One region of the Bacillus sp. EB106-06-01-XG163 genome, then DNA from elsewhere that is predicted to be linked to it. Evidence: riboswitches for the same ligand, from Rfam matches in the RefSeq annotation. Region 1 holds a riboswitch; the other holds the start of a gene.
What was found. Region 1 has a riboswitch for S-adenosylmethionine ahead of AC3WTF_RS01510 (phosphoadenylyl-sulfate reductase). Riboswitches for the same ligand answer to the same signal wherever they lie in the genome.

Region 1 (4,203 bases):
CCATTCTGACATCCGCCGGAATGTCATCTGATTTTGTTTCACCGACGAGCGGGTTCAAAAACAGGCCGTCAACCGTCTCAAGCGCGGTTTTTTGGATATATTCGTGGGCGCGGTGGACCGGATTTCTCGTTTGGAAACCGACAATGGTTTTCCAGCCCTTTTCTTCGAAGCTTCGTCTTGTATCGGCAGGTTCAAATGTAAACTCGGGAAACTGCTTTGACGCTTTTTTAACTAATGTGATCGGCCCGCCGACATACGTATCGCCGCGTGAAAATAATTTTTTCACGCCCGGATGCGCGGCATCATCGGTTTTATATACGTGAACGGCTTCTTTTTGTTTATCCGGCGTATAAATATCTTCGATGTCGACTACGCCGTATGTTTCTCCGCCGTAAGTCAGTTTCACCGTGTCGCCGACGGCAAGCTCAGCCGCTTTTTCTGAATCGACCGGAAGCGTGATCGGCAGGGACCAGACAACCCCGGATGCCAGACGCATATTTTCAACGACTGACACGTAATCTTTTTCTGTGAAAAATCCTTCAATCGGGCTGTACCCCCCGATCCCGATCAGCTCTAAATCAGCGAACGAAATCAAATCAAGCTCAATTTCTTTTTGGACGGATGTAAGATCATACTGCTCATTTACCCGATTAATTAATGTTCCTCCGTGCGGTGCTAAACTCATAATACATGATTCCTCCCAGTTAACAGATAAATAAACTCAGATTAATAGTTAAATGCCTCCGCCTTGTTCATGGACAGAGCGTTTCTCTTTTCGGATGGCTTTCATCAGACTGGCGGCTCCGCCAGCTGCCAAAAGCACGCTGGCCATCATAAAGATGGAATAGTAATCTCCTTTTAACAGCAGGGAGACAAGCAAATACGAAATCGACAGTGACAAAAACGGTGAAACGACCCATACTTTGAGCATCGTTTTCACGACTTCTTTATGAAAAACGTTCGGCCCGTTTTTGGCCATTCCGATACCGATAATTGATGATGATGTGACTTGCGCCAATGGGACCGGCAGACCGAAGACGGAACTGATAATGACAAGCCCCGCGCCGGTTCCTGAAAGCAGTATGCCTTCTCCGGCTGAAAATCTCGTAATCTTTTTCCCGTTGGTTTCAAGCACTTTGCGTCCTAAAAGCAGAGCGCCGAGAGCGACAAAGATGCCTCCGTACAGCGTTCCTTTGGACACGCTGAGCACGCCCGCAGCAACCAAAGGGCCCACCGCATTTGCGACATTGTTCATTCCGGCTGAAAAAGCTTCCCAAAACCCCGCAATCAGCAGCACAATCCCCAAAATCTTCTGTTTCCGACTCGAAATGACTCGAATATTCAGAGAACTGAATACCTTCGAGACGAGAAACGTGAAACAGAACGCGACAAACGGTACAAGCACCCAAAAAATCACGATGACCAAAAGATGCTGTAAAAACAATACTCTGTACGCGACGCCGACACCGACAATCGCCCCGACAGTGACCTCACTCGTCGACAGCGGAATGCCGAGCACATTCGCCGTGAATAATGATAGCGCCGCCGATCCGATAATAATGCAGACAATGGTGAGCGTAATGGTTTGTTCGGGAATGATTCCGCCGCTGATCGTCTTAACGACTTCACCGCCGCCGATAACCGCCCCTGACAGGACTCCGGCCGCGCAGATGATCAGCGCATACGTTTTCTTTTTAACGGCGCCGGACCCATAAGCGACTCCCATTGAAGCCGCGGCTCCGCTTGCTCCGATATTCATGGCAAAAAACAGGCAGAATAAAATAGCGGCTAATTCCATCGTGCAGCTCCTTTATTCATGCAGTCCGCATTCTGTTTTCGCCATGCCGTTCCATCTGCCGCTCCGCAAATCTTCCGCGGTAAACGCAGGTGAAGTGCACGGTTCACAGCCGATGCTAGGATACCCCTGATCGTGGAGGATATTGTAATCCAGCTCATGCTTGGAAGTATATCTCCAGATGTCTTTCCATGTCCAATGGATCAGCGGGCATACTTTAATCGATTGAAACTTGTCGTCTTTATTCAGGAAATTCGTATTCGCCCGGCTCGGCCCTTGATCCCGGCGAAGGCCGGACAGCCATGCCGGATGCCCCGCGAGCGCTTCTCTTAACGGCAGAATTTTTCTGATGTAGCAGCACTGGTTCGGTTCTCTTTCCCACAGTTTATCTCCGTGAGCCTCGGCCTGTTCTTCAAGAGTAAGGCTGGGCTTTTTCAGGATAATGTTCAGTCCCGGGTAACGCTCTTTCACTTTTTCGATCGTTTCATATGTTTCTTTAAAGTGAAGACCCGTATCGAGAAACACGATTTCCGCGTCTTTCTTTACTTTAGAAATTAAATCGATCAGGACGATGCCTTCAATCCCGAAGCTGCACGCGTAAACAAGCTGGTCTCCGTAGTGGCCGTATGCCCATTTTAAAACGGACAGCGCGCCTTTATAGGAATCGTCTTCCGGAAATGTAATCGCCGGCTCTTCCCATGTGTCATACGTTAGCATTTTTCCTTTCCTCCTCCCGGAGACAATCAAACAGCTGTTGTTTTCTGCCGGTTGTCTTATCCCTCAATCTTTTTTTCATATAAAAAACTTTCAATCCAGCGGAATGAAAGACAGTGACCCGGTATAGCCCTTATCTTCAAAATGCTGTGCATTTTTCTGGATGCGGCACCTTGCATGACACGCAGGTTGCCGGGCGTCATCGGTCCAGTCCCTCAGCCGCTCTTGATAAGCTTTTTAGATTTGTACTAAATTTTAGCACAATTCTAACAGAAGTCAACCCGAGTTTTTTGATAGGAATAATAAAACAGGCCCTGAGGCCTGTTTTTATTGTCATTATTTTTTAAACCAATCTTTTGACTCGGGATTCTGTTTCCATGATTTCAGTTTCTCAATGTCATCTGAATGAATCGTACCGTTTTCAAGCGCGACTTCAATCAGCGTGTCATAATCCGTTAACGAGTAATAAGGAAGACCCGCTTTTTTAAAGGCTTCTTTTGCTTTCGGCAGTCCGTATGTAAAAATGGAAATGACGCCGAGGACTTCCGCGCCCTCTCTTTGAAGGGCCGCTGCAGCTTCAAGCACGCTGCCCCCGGTAGAAATCAAGTCTTCAATCACGACTGTTTTTTGTCCTTTCTTAATGGCGCCTTCTATTTGATTTCCTTTGCCGTGCGCTTTCGGTTTGCTTCTGACGTAGCACATCGGCGCGCCTGTATGGTCTGCGAGAAGCGCAGCATGCGGAATGCCCGCCGTTGCAGTGCCCGCGATCATCTCCGCCTCGGGGAAATGCTCTTTCAGCAGTTTGCCGAGCCCGTCCGCCACATCATTTCTCACTTTTGGATACGACAATGTCAGACGGTTGTCACAATAGATCGGTGATAAAATGCCGCTCGCCCACGTAAACGGCTCATTCGGGCGTAAAAAGACAGCTTCAATGTGTAATAGATGTTTTGCGATAGCCTGTTTCATCGGCGAACGCCCTCCCATTCCAGTTTAATTGCTTCATATGCTTCAACGGGGTTTTCCGCTTTTGTAATTGAGCGGCCCACGACGATGGCTGACGAACCGTTTTTTTTCGCAAATGACGGAGTCGCCGTCCGGACTTGATCGTCAGCTGCGTCACTGGCCGTGCGGATGCCCGGTGTGACTGTCAGAAATGAAGGCCGGACCGCTTCATAAATGGCTTTTGTTTCATGCACCGAACATACCACTCCGTCCAGCCCGCACTCTTCCGCCATTTTGCCGTAATGCACGACCGTTTCTAACAGCGGCTTATGCAGCAGAAGCTCTTCCTTCGCCACCTGCTCTGAAGTGCTGGTCAGCTGAGTCACCGCGATTAAAGACGGGCGTTTTCTGCCTGCCGGCGTGCCTTCTTCAAGTCCCTCAAGGGCCGCGCGCATCATGCGTGCGCCCCCTGCCGCATGCACATTGACGAGATCAACGCCGAGGCCGGCCAGCCGCTTCATCGCTTTATTGACCGTAGTCGGGATATCATGAAGCTTTAAATCTAAAAATATATCACAGTTCCGTTCTTTTAATTGGTGAATGATGGCGGGGCCTTCCTGATAAAAAAGTTCCATCCCCGTTTTGACAAAAAGCCTTTCCTTTTCAAACAAGTCTAAAAACGTTAAAGTCTCTTCCCCTGATGCAAAATCAAGCGCGATGATGGGCAGGTTGTTTTTCATGTTTCCAGC
Region 2 (4,203 bases), on a different contig from region 1:
TCCCCGTAAAGCTCTGAGATGACATTATTATTGACGGTATGGACATGCAGACAGCAGCCGGCGTCTGTCTTTTGGTATAAGTAAGTATGGAGAAGCGTTTCTGCTGAGGGTTTTAAAGAATGGCCGGTCTCAGCGGGCTTCCCGTTCTCATCGATTAAGAGAAAATCTTCATCTGTTTCTTTTCGTTTGTCTTTTCCGCTCGCCGTAACGAGGAAAGTCAGCGGCGCGTCGGATACTTTGATGGAAAGATTCCCGCTCGTTGCCGGGAACCAGTCTCTTTCAGCCAGCTCGCGCTTTACCTCGGCAAGTTCGCGCCAGCGTTCTTCTTTTGCAGCCATGCCTGCACCTCCCCGATGTTTTCAATGCCTGTTTTCACCTCATGAAAATCTTGAAAAGGCAGATGCCGGAGGCCGAGTTCTTTGCATTCAGTCATTAGATAATCTCTCGCAAAGCACATATCGGATAACTTTGCAGCCTCAACATCCGTGACCGAATCACCGATCATAATGAGAAATTTCTGCTGATCGGATAGCTTTCGGATGACTGACGGTTTGCAGCAGCCGCATTGATTGGTGCAATCTCCGTCACAGGCATGCGGCCAGTCTATATGAATATATTCATTGTCAAAGGATGCATGATTGCAGAAAATCCGCTCCTTTTCTACGATCCCTTCCAAAAGCGGATGCACAAAAAAGTCCATTCCCCCGCTTACGATATAAAACGGGAGGCCGTTTGACCGGACAAACGAGACAAAATCCAAAAAGCCGTCCCGTATTTTCGCATCCTTCAGGATAAAGCCGGTCAGTTCTTCTTTTAAGCTGCTCGGCAGCAGTCCGAACATCCGTCCGACTCCTTCTTGGATTGATATGCTTTTAGACAGAACACCGTCTTTTAATTCAAGCCACTCAGGAGGCGCGAATTGTTTCATCATGCTGACAATGTTGTCGTTCATGGTGACCGTTCCGTCGAAATCACAAATAATCAGCGGTGTGCGGGTCATACGGCTTCCACCCTTCCCCATTTGTCTAATGCGAGCTGAAGATCTTTGCACGACGCGGCTTTTTCTTCAATCGGCTGCGCTTCAAGCACCGCATCAATGATGGCGCGGAACGCTTTTCCGCCGCCCTCGGCTCCTTTCGGGTGGCCGTGAATGCCTCCGCCGGCATTGATGATGTGATCGATGCCGAAATCGCGCATCAACAATGGCACCATACCGGGGTGAATGCCTGCTGACGGGACGGCAAACGACGGATGAAAGACATCGTCTTTTACACATTCATCATGGATTGCAAGCGCGGACTCCTTCGGAAGAGCAACGGATCCGTAAGGTGACGGAAATAAACTGAAATCAGCGCCGCAATAGCGGTTCAGCTTGCCGAGCAAAAGCGCATGCGACAAGCCGTAAACGGGAGATGATGTGAACGCGCCGCTGACTGCCGGATGCGCCATGATCGGAAGCGGGATTTCCCTGTCCTCAGCAAGGCTCTGCATCACATCTAAACCGTAAGCAAACACATTCAATAAAAGCGCGTCCGCCCCGAGTTCTGCCGCGCGCCTCGCTTTATCCCGCAATTCAGCGGTCCTTCCCGTAAGGTTTACGGCATACAGCGTTTTATGCCCCGTTTCCTCCCGGGTTTCCTTCAGGACTTGTTTTCCTTCGATAATGCGGGTTTCAAACGGAGCCAGTTCATTTTCAAAGAAAATTTCATCATCTTTAATCAGATCCACGCCGCCGAGCGCCTGCTGTCTGAGCTGTTCTTTAATGTCGGCGAGATCCCGTCCGATCACGCCTTTAAATATGCTCATCAGAAGCGGTCTTTCAAATTCGCCCAGCAGTTTGCGGATGCCGTATATACCGAATTTCGGCCCGGGAAGGGAGCGTTTAAACCCTTCGGAAAATTCAAGATCAGTCAATTTTATTTTTCCGTCCAGTGACAGCTTTCCGAATACCGTCGTCAGGACGGCCGGAATATCTCTTGAAAAATTCGCCTCGGGATAGGCGATGGTGATGACGGATTGTGTTTCGTTTTCTGAGGTTCCTTCTTTCTCCTCAACTTTTACGACCCGCCCTTTATGTTTTCTGAGCTGTTCCTGCTTCACCAGGGGCAGGTCAGTCCAGGAGCCTACCGTCAGCCCCGCCGCAATCTGTTCCGCCCGCTTTTCACTGTCCGTTGTGTCTGTCAGAAGATATGTTGCCAATACTTCGCTCATGCGTGAACGCCTCTCTTTCTTTCGCAAAACATAAAAAAACCTCTTCCGTATGAGCAGAAAGAGGCTTCGTGTTATGTCCGAATCTTATCTCTCAGCTCCTGCTGCAAGAATTAGCACCGTGCTTTATCAGTCGGTTGCCGGGCTTCATCGGGCTCGTCCCTCTGCCTGCTCTTGATAAGAATAATGATTTTATAAAGTATTTTGAATTATCGCATTGTTATTCTGATATGTCAATGCTTTTTCGGGTGAAAAGATTCAGTTTCCCGATCCGTTCCGCAGCTTCTTTAAGTCTTTCTTCACTTGTCAGAAGACCGACTCTTATATAGCCTTCCCCCCATTTTCCGAACCCGTTTCCGGCAGCGACCGCGACATCCGCTTTCTCGAGCAGCAGGTCTGAAAACGACTGTGACGTATAACCGTCAGGCACAGGGAGCCATGCAAAAAAGGAGCCCGCCGGAGCCGTCACATCCCAGCCGATATTGCGGCAGGCTTTAATCCATGCATTGCGTCTCGATTCATATCTGTCATTTTGCGCCGCGACGCATGCCTGATCCGCTAAAAGTGCGGCTGCCGCCGCCTGCTGCGCTGCGGGAAACAGGCTGACAAACATATGATCCTGATAAAGGTTGATCGCTTCGATGACAGAAGCGTTTCCGACGGCAAAGCCGACCCGCCAGCCCGCCATATTATACGTTTTGGACAAGGTATAGATTTCGATTCCCGTCTCTTTTGCGCCTTCGGTCTGCAAAAAGCTCAGCGGTTTATGCCCGTCAAAGCCGACGGCTCCGTACGCGAAATCATGAACGACACAAATGCCGTTTTGCTCCGCAAAGCCGACCGTCTCCTCGAAAAACGCCTCAGTCGCCACAGCGCCGGTCGGATTATTCGGATAATTGAGATACAGCAGCTTCGCTTCGCTCCGCACCTTTTCAGGAATTACGCTGTAATCAGGGAGAAACCCTCTTTCTTCTGTCAGCGGCATCATTTCCATTTTCGCTTTCGCAAGGGCGACGCCCGACCAGTAATCAGGATATCCGGGATCAGGCACCAGAATGGTATCTCCCGGGTTTAAAAGACATTGCGGAAGCTCAACAAGTCCCGCCTTGCCTCCGAACAGCACGGCGACTTCCGTTTCCGGATCAAGCGTGACCCCGTACTCCCTTTCATAAAATGCAGCGGCTGCTTTTTTGAAGCTGTAAGCGCCCCGGAATGATGAGTATTTATGATTTTCCGGCCTTTCGACGGCGCGCTTCATTTCTTCAACGATATGCTGAGGCGTCGGCTGATCAGGGTTTCCCTGCCCTAAATTGATGACGTCTCTGCCTTCTTTCAGCTTTTGATTCACTTTTTGCACCAATGATGCGAAAAATTGTTCTGGCAGCTGTTTGAGTACATCTGAGATTTCAAAGTTCATATTTTCACCTTCTAAAAATGTCTTGAAATGATAGTCCATCATCATATATGGTTAAATAAAAAAAGTAAAGAGAAACTTGAGGTGTTAAAAAATGAAATGGACCGTTTCCTGTTTGCAATTTGATATTTCATACGGAAATCCTTCAGAAAACTTTAAAAAAGCAGAATCTTTGATTGAGCAAGAAAGCCGCCATGCGGATGTAATCGTGCTTCCTGAGTTGTGGACGACCGGCTATGATCTCACACGGCTAGACCAGCTGGCGGATGAAAACGGCAAAGTTTCGGAACAATGGCTTAAAGAAACGGCAAAAACATACAACGTACACCTCGTTGCCGGATCTTTTGCGGTCAAAGAAGGCGAAAATGTCTATAACACCATGTACATCGCCGATAACAGCGGACAGATCGTGAAGCGGTATCAGAAAGCCCATCTGTTTCAGCTGATGGATGAACACCTTTACTTGTCAGCAGGAAATAGCGACGGTTCCTTTGAGCTTGACGGTGTCAAGTGCGCCGGGCTGATCTGCTATGATATCCGTTTCCCCGAATGGATCAGAAAGCATACGTCCCAGGGCGCGA

Region 2: another riboswitch for S-adenosylmethionine. It lies ahead of mtnW (2,3-diketo-5-methylthiopentyl-1-phosphate enolase); the one in region 1 lies ahead of AC3WTF_RS01510 (phosphoadenylyl-sulfate reductase).

The regions. Positions count from the first base shown of each region.
Region 1 is NZ_JBYTDS010000001.1:386,308-390,510, forward strand. Features, by position in the region: gene sat (sulfate adenylyltransferase) at 1-685, opposite strand, end outside; gene cysP (sulfate permease) at 734-1,798, opposite strand; gene AC3WTF_RS01510 (phosphoadenylyl-sulfate reductase) at 1,811-2,512, opposite strand; SAM riboswitch class I at 2,640-2,744, opposite strand; gene pyrE (orotate phosphoribosyltransferase) at 2,846-3,478, opposite strand; gene pyrF (orotidine-5'-phosphate decarboxylase) at 3,475-4,194, opposite strand; gene AC3WTF_RS01525 (dihydroorotate dehydrogenase) at 4,163-4,203, opposite strand, start outside.
Region 2 is NZ_JBYTDS010000004.1:5,589-9,791, forward strand. Features, by position in the region: gene AC3WTF_RS05855 (methylthioribulose 1-phosphate dehydratase) at 1-338, opposite strand, end outside; gene mtnX (2-hydroxy-3-keto-5-methylthiopentenyl-1-phosphate phosphatase) at 296-1,000, opposite strand; gene mtnW (2,3-diketo-5-methylthiopentyl-1-phosphate enolase) at 997-2,211, opposite strand; SAM riboswitch class I at 2,293-2,392, opposite strand; gene AC3WTF_RS05870 (pyridoxal phosphate-dependent aminotransferase) at 2,429-3,625, opposite strand; gene AC3WTF_RS05875 (carbon-nitrogen family hydrolase) at 3,717-4,203, shown strand, end outside.